DNA from 4 places in the Streptosporangium sp. H13245 genome. Region 4 is predicted to be linked to each of the others. Evidence: riboswitches for the same ligand, from Rfam matches in the RefSeq annotation. Region 4 holds a riboswitch; each other region holds the start of a gene.
The links. A riboswitch is a leader RNA that binds a small molecule or an ion and turns the genes downstream of it on or off. The one in region 4 is predicted to bind cobalamin.

Region 1: another riboswitch for cobalamin. It lies ahead of ACW9TB_RS28315 (ABC transporter substrate-binding protein); the one in region 4 lies ahead of metE (5-methyltetrahydropteroyltriglutamate--homocysteine S-methyltransferase).
Region 2: another riboswitch for cobalamin. It lies ahead of ACW9TB_RS13820 (ribonucleoside-diphosphate reductase subunit alpha); the one in region 4 lies ahead of metE (5-methyltetrahydropteroyltriglutamate--homocysteine S-methyltransferase).
Region 3: another riboswitch for cobalamin. It lies ahead of cobN (cobaltochelatase subunit CobN); the one in region 4 lies ahead of metE (5-methyltetrahydropteroyltriglutamate--homocysteine S-methyltransferase).

What each region holds. Positions count from the first base shown of each region.
Region 1 is NZ_JBSZKT010000026.1:101,986-106,157, forward strand. Features, by position in the region: gene ACW9TB_RS28295 (DUF952 domain-containing protein) at 1-262, shown strand, start outside; gene ACW9TB_RS28300 (NUDIX domain-containing protein) at 272-820, shown strand; gene ACW9TB_RS28305 (hypothetical protein) at 915-1,184, shown strand; gene ACW9TB_RS28310 (TetR-like C-terminal domain-containing protein) at 1,192-1,842, opposite strand; cobalamin riboswitch at 1,973-2,171, shown strand; gene ACW9TB_RS28315 (ABC transporter substrate-binding protein) at 2,304-3,302, shown strand; gene ACW9TB_RS28320 (FecCD family ABC transporter permease) at 3,344-4,172, shown strand, end outside.
Region 2 is NZ_JBSZKT010000006.1:182,026-186,197, forward strand. Features, by position in the region: gene ACW9TB_RS13815 (ribonucleotide-diphosphate reductase subunit beta) at 1-91, opposite strand, end outside; gene ACW9TB_RS13820 (ribonucleoside-diphosphate reductase subunit alpha) at 147-2,573, opposite strand; cobalamin riboswitch at 2,690-2,890, opposite strand; gene ACW9TB_RS13825 (Bug family tripartite tricarboxylate transporter substrate binding protein) at 2,895-3,914, opposite strand; gene glmS (glutamine--fructose-6-phosphate transaminase (isomerizing)) at 4,028-4,172, opposite strand, start outside.
Region 3 is NZ_JBSZKT010000012.1:19,825-23,996, reverse strand. Features, by position in the region: gene cobN (cobaltochelatase subunit CobN) at 1-1,786, opposite strand, end outside; cobalamin riboswitch at 2,082-2,252, opposite strand; gene ACW9TB_RS19860 (precorrin-3B synthase) at 2,299-4,172, shown strand, end outside; gene ACW9TB_RS19855 (precorrin-8X methylmutase) at 4,170-4,172, shown strand, end outside.
Region 4 is NZ_JBSZKT010000018.1:42,068-46,239, reverse strand. Features, by position in the region: gene metE (5-methyltetrahydropteroyltriglutamate--homocysteine S-methyltransferase) at 1-2,169, opposite strand, end outside; cobalamin riboswitch at 2,276-2,487, opposite strand; gene ACW9TB_RS23845 (hypothetical protein) at 3,357-3,719, shown strand; gene ACW9TB_RS23840 (hypothetical protein) at 3,943-4,172, shown strand, end outside.

The sequences.
Region 1 (4,172 bases), on a different contig from region 4:
CTCCACCCTCGGCCAAACCCTCGACGAGGTCGGCTTCATCCACGCCTGCGCCGACCACGACCAGCTGCGCGGCGTCGCGGAGCGCTTCTACCGCGGCGTCGCCGACCCCCTGGTGCTGCTCAGCGTCGACCCCGCCGGGCTCGACGTCCGCATGGAGGTCCCCGACGACGCCCCCGAGGCGTTCCCGCACATCTACGGCCCCCTCCCGGTCAGCGCGGTGACCTCCGTCGTGCCGTTCACCCCGCCCGGCCCCCTTCAGTAGGCTCCGCGCATGACCGACGTATCCGGACCGACGATCCGCACCCTCGACTCCATGGTCGTCTACACCAACCCGTGGATCAGCGTGCGCGAGGACCGCATCGAGCGCCCCGACGGCTCACACGGCATCTACGGCGTCGTGGACGTGCCCGACTTCGCCATCGTCATCCCCATGGAGAACGACGGCTTCCACCTCGTGGAGGAATACCGCTACCCGGTGCGGCGGCGCACCTGGAACTTCCCCCAGGGCGGCGTCAAGGACAGCCCGTCGCCCCTGTTCACCGCCCACACCGAGCTGACCCAGGAGACCGGCCTGCGCGCCACCTCGATGACCCACCTGGGACGCCTGGACAACGCGCACGGCACGACGGGCCAGAACTACGACATCTTCCTGGCCACCGGCCTGACCGCCGGTGCCCACGAGCGCGAGCACACCGAGCAGGACATGCGCCAGGACTGGGTCTCCCGGGCCGAGCTGGAAAAGATGATCCTGCGCGGCGCCATCACCGACAGCAACTCGATCGCCGCCTACGCCATGCTCCTGCTGCGCGGCGCGGCCTGAGAGACCGGCCCCGCCCCCTCTGCGCCGACCACATCACCGCAAAACCGGTGATCTCACCTCCCACACGACGGCCTCGCGGCGGTACGCTCAGCCCATGTCGAACCTGATCGTCATCCTCCTCCTGACGGCGGTCATCGTGGCGGCGATCATCGCCCTGATCGTCTTCGCGGTACGAGCGGCACAACGTCCCAGAAACGCCCTGGTCGGCGGGGGAATCGGCCCCGAGCTCGTCGAACGGCTCCTGGAACTCAAGGCCTCCGGCCAGTTCGACCAGGCCGTCTTCCTGGTCCGCGGCGAGACCGGCATGAGCCACCGCACCGCCGCCCGGTTCGTCAGGAAGCTCAAGCCCGCGCCCCCGCCCTGACCTCTCCTCAGCCGGTGCCCTCGCCTGCGGGGGGCGGCGGGGGAGCTGGGCGGCCGATGCCGCCCAGCAGGTTGGCGACCAGGGCTTCGGCGAACTCCTCGGTCAGCGGCCGGTCGGGGATGAGCAGCCGGTGGTAGCAGGCCCCCCACAGCTGGTCGACGGCCACCTCAGGATCCAGGTCCTCGCGCAGCTGACCGCGCTGCCTGGCCCGCTCCAGGGCCCGTACGGCCAGCGCCCGGCGCGGCCCCGAATAGCGTTCCCGGTAGACGGCCGCCAGTTCGGGATCGGTCTGGGCCTGGCCGATGAGCTGCGGCACGACGGTCCCGGCCCGGGTGTCGCGCATCAGATGGACGAACGCTTTCAGCTGCGCGGTGAGATCGGCGGCGATGTCACCGGTGTCGGGAAAGGCCAGGATGGGGCCGACCACGCCGAAGTAGCCCTCCAGGGCGAGCGCCCCCTTGGAGGGCCACCACTTGTGCAGCGTGACCCGGCTCGCCCCCGCCAGGGCGGCGACCTTCTCGACGGTGAAACCGGCCATGCCCTCGGCCAGCAGGAGCTCACCGGCCGCCCGCAGCACCTCCCGGCGTACCTGGTCGGCCGGACGGCGCCCTCGCCCGCGCCGGGCGGGCGGGGCGGCGGGCGGGCTGGGGTGCGTCACGCTCAACCTCCCGGGAACGCGCACGCGGCGCGGCCACACAACATATGTACACAGCGTACATAGTTTTGCGGGGAAACCACCCGCGGGCACCGTACCCGCCACGGCCGCGAAGACCCGCACGGGTGGGCGCTTTGTCGTTGATGGGTGGTGTGCGAGCATGGTCGGCGTAGGCGAGTGCGGAACGAGGAAGCCGGTGTGAATCCGGCGCGGTCCCGCCACTGTGATCGGCGAGCGAACCCCGACGAAGCCACTGCCCGGACCACGGGTGGGAAGGCCGGGGCGAGCCTCGACCCGAGAGCCAGGAGACTCACGCGGTCGCCTCCTCGATGAACTGGGGCGGATCTCCCCGGAGAGGAGCTGGGTTCTCATGCCCGTCGAGCCGGTGGCCGCGCCGAGAGGCCCTGCCGCGTTCCCTCTTTCCGATCCGCCCCGTTGTGCAGATTCCGTGAGAGGAACACGTCATGACGGGCAGACGCCCCACCCCCCTCCTGCTCGCCCTCCTGGTATCCGGAGTGCTGGCCGCCTGCGGCGGCGCCCCGGCTGAGAACGCCCCCGCCCCCGCCGCCCCGGCCGCCTCCGCGCCCGCGGGCTTCCCGCTCACCCTCGACAACTGCGGCGTGAAAAGCACCTACGAGCGGCCGCCGCAACGGGCGATATCGATGAACCAGCACGCCACCGAGGTGATGCTGGCGCTCGGCCTGGAGAAGTCGATGATCGGCACCGCCTACCTCGACGACAAGGTGCTGCCGGAGTACCAGGCGGCCTACGACGCCATCAAGGTCGTCTCGAAGGAGTACCCGGCCTATGAGGCCCTCCTGGCCGAGGAGCCCGACTTCGTCTACGGCGGCTTCGACAGCACCTTCGACGAGAAGGAGGGCCGTAGCCGCGACGCCCTGCACAAGGCCGGTATCAAGACGTACCTGAACGTCGAGGAGTGCGCCGAGGGCGCGGTGCCCATCAGCCTGATGGACACCGAGATCCGCAACGTCGCGAAGATCTTCGGCGTCCCCGGCCGGGCCGAATCGCTGATCACCACGTTGCGGGCGCCCCTCGACACCGTGAGGACCACGCTCGGCGACGCCGCCCCGGTCAAGCTGTTCGTCTACGACAGCGGCGACAAGACCGCCTTCACCGCCGGAGGCAAGGGCGTCGGCAACGAGATCATCAAGCTGGCCGGGGCGGAGAACGTGTTCGCCGACGTCGACAAGGTGTGGGGCGACGTGTCGTTCGAGCAGGTCGCCGAGCGCGCGCCCGACTGGATCGTCATCTACGACTACGGCGACCAGCCGGTGGCCGACAAGGAGAGGTTCCTGCTGGCCAACCCGGCGCTGAAGGACGTACCGGCCATCAGGAACAAGCGGTTCGCGGTGCTGCCGCTGTCGTCGGTCGTCCTCGGCGTACGGGCCCCGGCGGCCGTCGAGGCGCTGGCCCGCCAGCTGCACGCCGACCGCTTCAAGTGAAACCGCTTCAGGTGGAACCGCTTCAGGTGAAACCGCTTCACGTGAGCGAACCGGCCGCGAGCGCCGTGCTTCCGGCACGGCGCCCGGGACCGCCATACCCGGTCGTGATCGGCCTGCTCGTGCTCCTGCTCGGCGCGGCGGGCACCGCGGCCGTCGCGGCCGGGTCGGTGGCCCTGCCGGCCGGGCAGGTGTGGGGCATCCTGCTGCACCACCTGCACCCCGCCCTGGCCGAACCGGCCTGGACACCCGTACGCGAGACCATCGTGGTGGACGTACGGCTGCCGAGGGTCGTCCTGGCGGGGGCGATCGGCGCGGGCCTGTCGGTCTGCGGCATGGCCCTGCAGGCCCTGGTACGCAACCCGCTGGCCGACCCGATGCTGCTGGGGGTCTCCTCCGGCGCCAGCGTCGGGGCGGTCACCGTGGTGGTGTTCGGCCTGAGCGTGTTCGGCGCGTTCAGCCTGCCGATCGCGGCCTTCCTCGGGGCGCTGGCCGCGCTGGTGGCGGTCTACTTCCTGGCCCGCTCGGGCGGGCGCATGACGACGGTGCGGCTGGTGCTGGCCGGGGTGGCCACGGCCGAGGTGCTCTCAGCCGTGGCCAGCTTCCTGGTGGTGACCTCCAACGACCCGCACAAGACGCAGGCGGCGGTGCGCTGGATGCTGGGCGGCCTGGCCGGGACCACCTGGACGGTGGTGGGGATTCCGGCGGTGGCCGTCCTGGTGGGGACCGTCGTGCTGGTCGGGGTGTCTCGGCCGCTGAACCTGCTGCTGGCCGGGGAGGAGGCCGCGGCCTCGCTCGGGCTGGACGTGCACCGCTTCCGGGCGGCGCTGTTCGTGCTGGTCGCCATGATGATCGGCACGATCGTCGCGGTCA
Region 2 (4,172 bases), on a different contig from region 4:
AGGTGTTGCGGATCGCGGCCCGGTAGCGCTCGTAGAACTCGGGGTAGCGCATCGGCCGCAGGGTGAGATCCATGCCGGGATCGAGCAACATCGGGATACTGCCTTTCTCAAAGCTTTCGAAAAACCCTGCGAAGGAACCGGGACGGCTACTGGCAGGCGTCGCAGTACTCGGGGTTCTCCAGGGAGCAGGCGACGGCCTCGGGGTCGAGGGCGGCCCGCTCCACCGGCGCCGCCACGGTGGCCTGCGCGATCCGGGTCGCCGGGCGCGAGCGCAGGTAGTAGGTGGTCTTGAGGCCCGACTTCCATGCGTAGGCGTACATCGAGGAGAGCTTGCCGATGGTCGGCGTGGCCATGAAGAGGTTCAGCGACTGCGACTGGTCGATGTACGGGGTGCGCGCGGCGGCCAGGTCGATCAGCGCCTTCTGCGGAAGCTCCCAGGCGGTCCGGTAGAGCGCCTTCAGGTCGGCGGGGATCTCCGGGATGTCCTGGACGGAGCCGTCGGCGCGCTTGATCGCGTCGCGGATCAGCGGGGTCCACAGCCCACGGGCCTGGAGGTCGCGGACGAGATAGCGGTTGACCTGGAGAAACTCCCCTGAGAGGGTCTCGCGCTTGAAGACGTTGGAGACCTGCGGCTCGATGCACTCGTAGCAGCCCGCGATGGAGGCGATCGTGGCCGTCGGCGCGATCGCGATCATCAGCGAGTTGCGCAGGCCGGTCGCCGCGACCCGCTCCCTGATCTCCGCCCACTCCGCAGACCCCGCCGCCCCGTAGTGGTCGGGGTGCAGCACCCCGGCGGCGGCCCTCGTGTCCTCGTACGAGGGATGGCGGCCCCGCTCCACGGCCAGGTCGGAGGAGGTCCGGTAGGCGGCGAGCGCGATCTCCTCGGAGATCCTGGTGGACAGCTCCAGGGCGCGCGGCGAGTCGAACGGCAGCCGCAGCGTGAACAGCACGTCGGCCAGGCCCATCACGCCGAGCCCGATCGGGCGCCACTTCCGGTTGGCCGCCTCCGCCTCGGGGGTCGGGTAGAAGCCCAGGTCGATGGTGCGGTCGAGGAAGCGCACGGCGGTACGGACGGTCGCGCGCAACCGGGCCCAGTCGACGGTCTCCCCCGCGAGCGTAGAAAGGTGGGCGGCGAGGTTGATCGAGCCGAGGTTGCAGACGGCGGTCTCCGCGTCGCCGGTGACCTCAAGGATCTCGGTGCAGAGGTTCGACAGGTGGATGACGTTCTCCGGCCTGGCCGTCTGGTTGGAGGTCCGGTTGGCCGCGTCCTTGAAGGTCATCCAGCCGTTGCCGGTCTGGGCGAGCGTGCGCATCATCCGCCCGTACAGGGTGCGGGCGGGGATCTGCCCGGTGAAGCGGCCCTCGGCCTCGGCGGCCCGGTAGGCGTCGTCGAACGCGGAGCCGTACAGGTCGGTGAGGTGCGGGACCTCCTTGGGGTCGAACAGCGACCAGACGCCGTCGGCCTCGACCCGGCGCATGAACTCGTCGGGGATCCAGTTGGCCAGGTTCAGGTTGTGCGTGCGGCGGGCCTCCTCGCCGGTGTTGTCGCGCAGCTCCAGGAACTCCTCGACGTCGGCGTGCCAGGGCTCCAGGTAGACGCAGGCCGCGCCCTTGCGGCGGCCTCCCTGGTTGACCGCGGCGACGCTGGAGTCGAGCGTGCGCAGCCAGGGCACGATGCCGTTGGAGTGGCCGTTGGTGCCCCGGATCAGCGAGCCCCGCGAGCGGACCCTGGTCCAGGCGATCCCGATGCCCCCCGCGTACTTCGACAGCCGCGCGACCTGCCCGTAGCGCTCGTAGATGGACTCCAGCTCGTCGCGGGGCGAGTCGAGCAGGAAGCACGAGGAGAGCTGGGGCCTGCGGGAACCGGAGTTGAACAGCGTGGGCGAGCTGGGCAGGTAGGACAGGGTGGCCATGAGCGCGTACAGCTCGGCGGCCTCCTCGACGGTCTCGGACAGGCCGCAGGCCACCCGGAGGAAGAAGTGCTGCGGGCGCTCCAGGACCTTGCGGGTCCGCGGGTGGCGCAGCAGGTAGCGGTCGTAGACGGTACGCAGCCCGAAGTACTCGAACCTGGCGTCGGCCTCCGGATCGACCAGCGCGTCCAGGACTCCGGCGTGGGCGGCCACGAACTCCGCGAGCCCGTCCTGGACCAGCCCCGCCTCGTGGGTCGCGGCGACGGACTCGGAGAACCGGCGGACACCGTGCTCGGCGGCCTCGTCGGCGATCAGCTCGGCCAGCATCGCGGCGGCGAGCCTGGAGTTCTCGGGATCGGTGATCACCCTGGCGGCGGCCTCGTCGATGGCCAGCCTGCGCCCATCCGCCACACTTCCGGCGTTCCCGGCGTTCCCTGCGTTTCCGGTGTTCCCTGCGTTTCCGGTGTTCCCGGCTTTCCCCGCGCTCCCGACGACACCGTTCCCCGTCGCGGTCGCCACCGCGCTCCCGACGACACCGTTGTCCATCGCGGCCGTCACCGCGTTCCCGGCACTCCCCGCGCTTTCCGCGCTCCCGACGACACCCTTGTCCATCGCGGTCGCCGCCGTGCTCCCCGTCGCGGTCTCCGCCAATGCCTGTGTCACGTAGTGCCCCTCGCTCGATCGGACTTCCCCGTACGGCTCCGCCGGATGGGCACGCGTCCGCGAGCGATCCCGGGCACGCCGGATCGCCTCGTTCCGCGGGCCCTCCCACGAGGCCCTGGACAATCACGTCACCGGCAGGTCTTCGGACTCACGGGCGCACTACACACGCCTACCGGCCGTCGCTTCCCAGGCATGGTTCGCCCAGTGCTCAATGACGGCTTTCGTTCCCGCTCACCGCTGCGGGGCAGTCCCGGAGTCTCACCGGGTTCCCTCTTGCCTCGCCCCTCGCGGGGCGAACCAGCAACGAGCAGGATCCTACATCTAGGGGCGCCTGACGCAACTACCCCAACAGGTTGTGGCGGAGGACTTCAACAGCCCGAGCTCGTGCAGCACACCGCGAGTACGGGCCGTCTCGGTGAAGAGCCACTGGCGGAACTCGTCGCCGCTGAGATAGACCCGGCTCCATCCGTGGGACGCGCACAGGGAACGCCAGCGCGGCGCGGCGTCGATCCTGTCACACAGGGCGATCGCGGCGTCCCGGTCCCCCGGGCTCATGTCCTTGGGGCCCAGCAGGCCGCACCAGTCGCTGTACTCCAGGCGGACGTCGACCTCCATGAGCGTCGGCGCGTCGATCCCGTCGATCCGGGTGCCGGAGGAGACCACCAGGGGCCGCAGACGGCCCGCGACGATCTCGGACCGCAGGGCGCGCGCCGATCCCAGCAGGGCCGCCACCCCTCCGGCCTGGAGCGCCTCGGCGGCGTCCTCGGGGGCGAGGTATCCGGCGTACTCCAGCAGCCGGGTGTCCACCCCGAGGCATTTGCCGATCATGCCGTAGAGCACGTGGTCGGAGCCGCCCTCCAACCGGCCGCCGACCGTCAGCCCCGCCGGGTTCCGGCGCAGCCGCGCGACGAACTCCTCGAAGGTGCGCAGGCTGGAGCCGGAGGGGACGACCAGGACCGCCCAGTCGCCGACCAGGCGGGCGAGGGGGGTGGAGGCGTTCACCACGGGGACGGTGTTGGCGATCTCCGCGGCGGCCACCATCGGCATCGCGGTGACGAGCAGCCTGCCCTCGCGGGCGAAGGGGCCCTGGAAGACGCCGAACGCGTCGCGCGGGGCGGATCCCAGGGCCCCCGTCCGCTCGACGGCCATAGCGGTACGCGCCAGCCCCGACTGGACCAGAACGGTCGCCAGCCTGCCCGCGATCCCGTCCCAGCCGTGGCCGTCGGCGCTCGGTTCGAGGACGGACAGGCGCTTCACCGCCGGATCGGCGCCGCCGGTCGCGTCGCACCCCGCGGCGACCACGGCCCCCGCCGCCAGTGCGAAAAACCCCCTACGGCGCATAAGCGCCCCTTCCCCCAAGAACCCCCCATACTTGAGGTTACTGCTTCATCACCTTCTGTGATGAAGTGGGGTATGCCGGAACTCCCGCCCGTACCCGGACATGAGCCAGGAAGTCACTCCACCGTGACGCTCTTGGCGAGGTTCCTGGGCTTGTCGACGTCCCGTCCCAGCGCCACGGCGGCATGGTAGGCGAAGAGCTGGAGCGGGATCGAGAGCAGGATCGGGTCCAGCTCGGTCTCGTTCCTGGGCACCACGACG
Region 3 (4,172 bases), on a different contig from region 4:
CGTGCTCGTCGAGGAGCTGCTCCAGCCTGGCCATGTCCCCGTAGCTGTCGGCGCGGGCCATCGGCGGGACGAGGTGGTCGACCAGGGTGGCGTGGGCGCGGCGCTTGGCCTGGGTGCCCTCGCCGGGGTCGTTGACGAGGAACGGGTAGATGAGCGGCAGGTCGCCGAGCGCGGCGTCCGGGCCGCAGGAGGCCGACATGCCCGCTGACTTGCCGGGCAGCCATTCCAGGTTGCCGTGCTTGCCCACGTGGACCACGGCGTGCGCGCCGAAGCCGTCGGCCAGCCAGCGGTAGGCGGCCAGGTAGTGGTGGCTGGGCGGCAGGTCGGGGTCGTGGTAGATCGCGATGGGGTTCTCGCCGAAGCCGCGCGGCGGCTGCACCATGACCACCACGTTGCCGGAGCGCAGCGCGGCCAGCACGATCTCGCCCTCCGGGTCGCGCGACCTGTCCACGAACAGCTCGCCGGGCGCCGGGCCCCAGTGCTCCTCCATCCGGGCGCGCAGGTCCGCGGGGAGGGTGGCGTACCACTCGGCGTACCGGCTCGCCGCGATGCGCACCGGGTTCCCGGCGAGCTGCTCCTCGGTGAGCCAGTCCTGGTCCTGCCCGCCCGCGGCGATCAGCGCGTGGATGAGCGCGTCGCCGTCCTGCCCGGTCACCCCGGGCAGCTCGTCCTCGGCGCCGATGTCGTACCCGCGCTCGCGGAGCGCGGCCAGCAGCCGTACGAGGCTGGCCGGGGTGTCCAGGCCGACGGCGTTGCCGATGCGGGCGTGCTTGGTGGGGTAGGCCGACAGCATCAGCACCAGCCGCCGCTCGGCGGGCGGGATGTGCCGCAGCGTGGCGTGGCGCACCGCGATGCCCGCCACGCGCGAGGCCCGCTCGGGGTCGGCCACGTAGACGGTCAGCCCGTCCTCGTCGATCTCCTTGAAGGAGAACGGCACCGTGATGATCCGCCCGTCGAACTCGGGGATCGCGACCTGGGTGGCGGCGTCCAGCGGGGACAGGCCGTCGTCGTTCTCCGCCCAGGAGGCCCGGCTGCTCGTCAGGCACAGGCCCTGCAGGATCGGCACGTCCAGTTCGGCGAGCGCGCCGACGTCCCAGGCCTCGTCGTCCCCGCCCGCCGACGCGGTCGCCGGTCGGGTGCCGCCCGCGGCGAGCACGGTCACCACCAGGGCGTCCACCGTACGCAGGACCTCCACCAGGCCGGGCTCCGCGGTGCGCAGGGAGGCGCAGTACACCGGCAGCGCCCGCGCGCCCGCGTCCTCGATCGCCGAGCAGAGCGCCTCGACGAAGGCGGTGTTCCCCGCCACGTGGTGGGCCCGGTAGTAGAGCACCCCGACGACGGGCCCGTCCTGGTCGCGCGCCTCGCGCTCCAGCGTCCCCCACGTGGGGGTGGGCTCGGGCGCGGCGAACCCGTGCCCGGTGAGCAGCAGCGTGTCGGACAGGAAGTGGTGCAGTTCGGTCAGGTTGGCCGGGCCGCCGTGGGCGAGGTAGGCGTGCGCCTCGGCGCAGACCCCGCCGGGCACGGTGGACAGCTCCATCAGTTCGGCGTCCGGCGCCTGCTCGCCGCCGAGGACGACGACGGGCCGGGGTCCGGCGAGCAGGGCGTCCAGGCCCTCCTCCCAGGCGCGGCGCCCGCCGAGCAGGCGGACCACGACCAGGTCGGCGCCCTCCAGCAGCGGCGGGAGGTCAGCGGCGGCGAGCCTGGCGGGGTTGCCGAGCCGGTAGTCGGCGCCGCTCGCGCGAGCGCTCAGCAGGTCGGTGTCGGAGGTCGAGAGCAGGAGGATCACGCGCCACACTCCAGGAGAGGCAGGGCGGTACGGCCCAGGGACGCCACATCGTGGCCGGGGAACGGCGATGTCATATCGCGGTGAAGGAACGGCGATGCCACGGTGTGATCGGGGGTCCCCGGTGTCACGTCGTGGCGAGAAACCCGCGATGTCGCGGCGTGGTGGACCCGTGATGCCATGTCATGGCGAGGGGCCCGCGACTCCATGGTGTCGCGGAGGGATCGCGATGTCACGTCGTAGTGAGGGAACGGCGAAAAGCGCACGGAGCTTCCTCCCTCGGGGTCCTCGCCCCGGGTCGTCGTCGGCCGCGACGGCTGGAGTCTCCTGGCTCCCGGATCGGTGCTCACCCCGGCCTTCCCGTCCGTCGGGACAGTGGCCCGGGTGGGGTTCGCTCCCCGGTTACAGTGGCGGGACCGCGCCGGAATCACACCGGCTTCCTCCCTTTGCCGTCGCCACCGATGACACTACGGCAGTCCGGTTCGATGCAAGAAACTGGCGTTAACATCCTCTGAGTGTCCATAGCCGACTTTTCCGGACGATCGCGACTCGACGCGTGCCCCGGGGCGCTCCAGGTCCATGCCGCCGCGGACGGCGGCCTGGCCCGCGTCCGCGTGCCCGGAGGCCGCCTCACCCCCTCCCAGCTGCGCGCGCTCGCCGACGCCGCCTCCGCGTGCGGCGGCGGCGTCATCGAGCTGACCTCCCGCGCGAACGTCCAGGTGCGCGGCCTCGCCCCGGAGAACCCGGAGAGCCCGGAGAATCCAGACGGCGACGGCGGTACGGAGAACGAGTTCGCCGCCCGGATGGCGCGGGCGGGCCTGCTGCCCTCTGCGACGCACGAGCGGATCCGCAACATCCTCGCCTCCCCGCTGACCGGGCTCACCGAGCCTGCTGGGCTCAGCGGGCTGACCGGACCGGGCGGCGCGTACGGCACGGACCGTCCGGGCCACCCGGGCGGCGGGATCGCCGACGTCACCCCGCTGATCGGCGAGCTGGACCGGCGGCTGTGCGCCCGGCCCGCCCTCGCCGCCCTGCCGGGGCGGTTCATGTTCGCCCTCGACGACGGCCGGGGGGACGTGGCCGGTCTGGGCGCGGACGCGGGGATCCTGCCGACGGGGCCGGACGAGGCCGCGCTGATCCTCGCCGGAACCGACAGCGGCCTGCGCGTCCCGATGGGCGAAGCCGTGACCGCTCTGCTCGCCGCCGCCGAGGCGTTCCTCGACGAGTTGGTCACCCGGGACGTCACCGCCTGGCGGATCGCCGAACTCCCCGACGGCCCCTCCCTGATCGCCGCCCGCGTGCGAACCGCCCTGGGGATCCCCGGTACGGCGCCCTTCGAACCGGTGAGACCACGGGTCGTGACCCTCGGTCCGGTCGGGGTCGTCGGGAGCACGGACGTGACCCGTACTGGAGCCGGGGCGTGGTTCGGAGGCGGAGCCGGGGCGGGTTCCGAAGGCGGAGCCGGAGCGGGTTCCGGATCCGAGGCCGGGGTGGGGTTCGGAGCGGGAGCAGGGTCCGGATCTGGGGCCGAGGCCAAGGCCGGGGCCGGAGGCGGCGTCGGGAACGGGACCGGGAACGGGAACGGGGGCGCACGGGTCGCGCTCGGGGTGGCGGTCCCGCTGGGGCGGCTGACCTCCGCGTCGGCACGGCTGCTCGCGGACGTCGCCTCGGGCGGGGAGATCCGGCTCACGCCGTGGCGGGGCGTGGTTCTGCCCGGCCTGGACGCCGCCGAGGTGGCGGGTACGGCCGCCCGGCTGGAGGCCGCCGGGCTGGTCGTCGACCCCGCCTCCCCGTGGATCGGCGTGACGGCCTGCACCGGCCGTCCCGGCTGCGCCAAGTCCCTCGCCGACGTCCAAGCCGACGCGGCCACCGCCATCGGCATGGCCCCGACGTCCGTGGCACCGCCGTTCACGGCCCCAGCCGGTGACGGGCCATCCGAAAGCGGGCTCTCCGTAAGCAGGCCGTCCGGAAGCGGACCATCCGAAGACGGACCCTCCGAAAGCGAGCCGTTCGAAGACGGGCCGTCCGGAAGCGGACCGTTCGAAAGCGAGCCACCCAAAAGCGGGCCGTCCGAAGACGAGCCGCCCGGAAGCGGACCGTCCGAAGACGAGCCGTCCGAAGACGAGCCGTTCGAAATCGAGCCATCCGAAAGCAGACCGTTCGGAAGCAGGCCGTCCGTGGCCCCGCCGTCCGGGAAGGGGGCGGGCACCGATACGCTCCCCGTGCACTGGGCGGGCTGCGCCAGGCGCTGCGGTCGTCCGAGGGGGCGGGTCGCGGACGTGGTCGCCACCGGCGACGGCTACCGCCTGGAACTGGACGGCACCGGCCTGACCTGCTCCGGCATCGAGGAGACCGCGGCCGCGGTGGCGGCCGCCAGAGGGGAACTGTG
Region 4 (4,172 bases):
CTCCGTCTCCGGATAGCCTCGGGTCTTCAGGCCGCAGTCGGGGTTGACCCAGAGCAGGGCGGGATCCACCGAGGTCACGGCCGTACGCAGGGCCGCCTCGATCTCCCCCGCCGAGGGCACCCTGGGCGAGTGGATGTCCCACACGCCGGGCCCGATGCCGCGCGCGTAGCCGAAGGCGCGCAGGTCGTCCAGGAGTTCCATCCGGGAACGGGCCGCCTCGACGCTGGTCACGTCGGCGTCCAGGTCGCCGATCGCACCGATGATCTCCCCGAACTCCGAGTAGCACATGTGGGTGTGGATCTGCGTGCTGTCGGCCACCCCGCTGGTCGCCAGCCGGAACGCGTCGACCGCCCACTTCAGGTAGGCCTGGCGGTCGGCCCGACGCAGCGGCAGCAACTCGCGCAGCGCGGGCTCGTCGACCTGGATGATCCTGATGCCCGCCGCCTCAAGGTCGCGGGTCTCGTCGCGCAGGGCCAGCGCCACCTGCCGGGCGGTCTCGCCCAGCGGCTGGTCGTCGCGGACGAAGGACCAGGCCAGCATGGTGACCGGTCCGGTCAGCATGCCCTTGACCGGCTTCTTCGTCCGCGACTGCGCGTAGGAGGCCCAGCGCACCGTCATCGGCTCGGGACGGGAGACGTCACCGAACAGGATCGGCGGGCGGACGTAGCGGCTGCCGTACGACTGCACCCAGCCGTGCTCGGTGGCGGCGTAGCCCTCCAGCGTCTCGGCGAAGTACTGGACCATGTCGTTGCGCTCGGGTTCGCCGTGCACCAGCACGTCCAGGCCGATGTCCTCCTGCAGCGCGATGACGCGGTCGATCTCGGCCTCCATCCTGCGCTCGTACCCGGCCCTGTCGATCTCGCCCGAGCGCATGGCGGCGCGGGCCTGGCGCACCTCGCCGGTCTGCGGGAAGGAGCCGATGGTGGTGGTGGCCAGCGGCGGCAGGCCCAGGTCGGCGTTCTGCACGGCGAGCCGCTCGGCGTGCGGGGCGCGCGGGGTGCCACTGCCCAGGGCGTCCAGCCTGGCCCGCACCCGGGGGTTGAGGAACCGCTCCGCGCTCCGCTCCCCCGCGACGACCTCCTCGCCGTTCAGCGCCCTGCCGATCCGTACGACCTCGTCGACCTTCTGCCTGGCGAAGGCGAGCCGCTCGCGCAGCCTCGGGTCCAGCGAGGTCTCGGCGTCCAGGTCGAGCGGGACGTGCAGCAGCGAGCAGGAGGTGCTCACCACCAGCCGGTCGCACAGGCCGAGCAGCGCGGCGCAGGTCCCCAGCGCCTTCGCGATGTCGGTACGCCAGACGTTGCGGCCGTCGACGACCCCGGCGACGAGGGTCTTGCCGGGCAGCCCGCCGACGGCGGCCAGCGCCTCCAGGTTGCCGGGCGCCGAGACGAAGTCCAGGCCGACGGCCTCGACCGGGCCGCGGGCCAGGATCTCCAGCGCGGGCCCGATCTCGCCGAAGTAGGTGGCCACCAGCAGCCTCGGCCGACTGCTGAGCGCGCCCAGCCGCTCGTAGGCCCGGCGCAGCGCGGCCAGTTCCTCGTCCGTACGGTCGGCGGCCAGCACCGGCTCGTCCAGCTGCACCTCGGTCACCCCCGCCGCTGCCATCCGTTCCAGCAGCTCGGCGTAGGTCTCCAGCAGGCTGTCCAGCAGCCGCAGCGGCGCGAAGCCGGGCGCGGTGGACTTGGCAAGCAGCAGGAACGACAGCGGCCCGACCAGCACCGGCCGGGTCTCGACGCCCAGCCGCCGCGCCTCGGCGTACTCGGTCAGCGGCTTGCTCCAGCCGAGCCGGAACCGGGTGCCGGGGCCCAGCTCCGGGACCAGGTAGTGGTAGTTGGTGTCGAACCACTTGGTCATCTCCAGCGGCGCCACCCCCTCGGCGCCCCGGGCCATCGCGAAGTACGGATCGGCGGCCCCGGAAAACCGCTCGGGAACCGCGCCCACCAGCGCGATGGTGTCCAGCACCTGGTCGTACAGGGAGAAGGTGTTGGACGGCACCGCGTCCAGCCCCGCCCCCGACAGCTCCCGCCACGTCCGCTCCCGCAGACCGGCCGCCGCCTCCTGAAGACCCGCGGCGTCGACCCGCCCGGCCCAGTAATCCTCCGTCGCCCGCTTCAACTCGCGACGGCCCCCGATACGCGGGTACCCCAAAATGGTCGTGGTGACCTGACTCATGGCGTCCTTCCCTCGGCTCATGCCATGCCGACCCACGGCCACGCGGAGGAAACGGGAAAGACGCATCCCAGGCCCTCCCACGAGGCCACGGATCACCGCGCACCGGACGGCACACGGGCGGCTGGCAGGTCTTCGGACTCGCGGGCATCATGCTCAACTCCTACTGACCGTCGCTTCCCAGGTGACACACACCCAGTGCCGATGACGGCGTTCGTTCCCACTCACCGCTGCGGGGCAGTCCCGGAATCACACCGGGTTCCCTCTTACGACTCCCGACACCAACCCAGCGCCGGGAGAACCAACCGCGCCACGAGCATAACCCGCCCCCACCCCCCGGCAGAGACGCGGTCGCCGCCGCTGCTCTTGAACCACAGGGCGTCCGTCAGGTCCGTGATTCGATCGCTTTCTCCATCAAGGCCACCGAGGCGGACTACGGCAGGGCGCGAGCCCGTAGCGCGTCGAGCTGGGTCAACAAGGTCTCGATCTCGGTGGGACCGTTGACGATCCGACCTTCGGCTGTGGTTTCCGAATAAACCGTATCGGGCGATCATTTGAAGCTCGCGATCACGAAAGCCCCGGTTAGAGAAGGCTTTCGCTTGCTTGGTGGACGGGCCCACCCTCCGCGCCAAGATGATCACTGCGTCATCCACTCCGGCGGTTCGGTTGAGGCCGCCTTTCGCCACGTCTCCGCGACCTCCGAAGGATTCTGCCGAATTGCCACGCGGACGATATCGGGGAAATCCCGCTCTACAACGATCTGGAAGCCTTTCCACAATTAATACAAGGCCCTCCTCAAGTTGTTCTGATTCACTTGGCGACTGGCCATTGACAACGCGGCCGGTGGCCAGGTTCACCGCGTGGACCTCAGGGTTGGCACGAGCAGGCGTGCGCCTGACGTCCTTCGAACACCCCTGCCGGTGACCGGGCTCGCGCCCGACGTGCGGCGGGAGTCTGTCTCCCCCCGCGACAAGCGGCGTCACCAGTCGCCGCGGTACCCATCACCGTGGCCGCGACCGTCGACGGCCCGCGCCGGTGTCGAGATGAACCGCCGATTCGACATGCTCGAATGCCGGTGAGGAATCCGCCGACCAGCCAGGAAAGTCCACGAATCGAAACCCTTGACAAAGGGTCTCGCATTTATCAAGGCTGTGGTCAGTACCAAATCGAAGAGGATTCGAGTTATTCGAATGGCGACGACAGAAATGCCGACGACGAGAAAGTCGTCGAGTACGACCAAGGCGTTCGAGCCGCTGGAGACGGTGGCGTCCGCCGGCACGGCGGGTGCGAGCCCGTACGACCTGGCAGCCGCGTCCCATGTCGCGGTCTACGCCGCGTCCCTGCCTGAGCTCGGCGTCCTGGAGAAAGACGGCGGCGGCCGGTACCGGCTCGCCGACGTCACCAACGCCACCGCGCACGTCGGGTTCGCCCACGGCGGCGAAGGTGTGTCGGTCACGGCCAACGTGTTCACGACTCTCATCGGCCAGGACGTGACGGCCGCCCTGGTCGACGACTCGACCGGAAGCACGCTGACGAGTGCGACTCACGGGTGACGCGTACGTCTCGCACGAACTCTCGGCACCTGTCGAGTCCGGTGCGACCGCGACGCTCGTGCTCACCGATGGCGGCGGGAAGGAGCTACCGCGCACGAGCGCGACCGACGAGTGAACCGAACCAACGCACAACGGCACCCGTGACGGGGGCCGCGCCTCACGCGCGGCCCCGAGGCCCGGAGCGGCACGAACGAACGCCTTGCTCAACGGAGAAGGAAGCGCAATGAGATCAACAACTCGCAATCGCAGACGTCGCTCGGCCGTGGCGGCCCTGAGCGTGGCCACCCTGGGGGCGTCTCTGCTCCTCGCCGCGACGCCGACCGCCGCGACGTCGGCCGCCGCCGCGGACGAGCCCAGCGCCTCGATCGTCTTGGGCGAGGTCAACGAGGAGAACGGTCTCCGCCAGATCGAGCAGGGTGACGGCACGACCGCACCCGTGACGGTTGGCGGGCT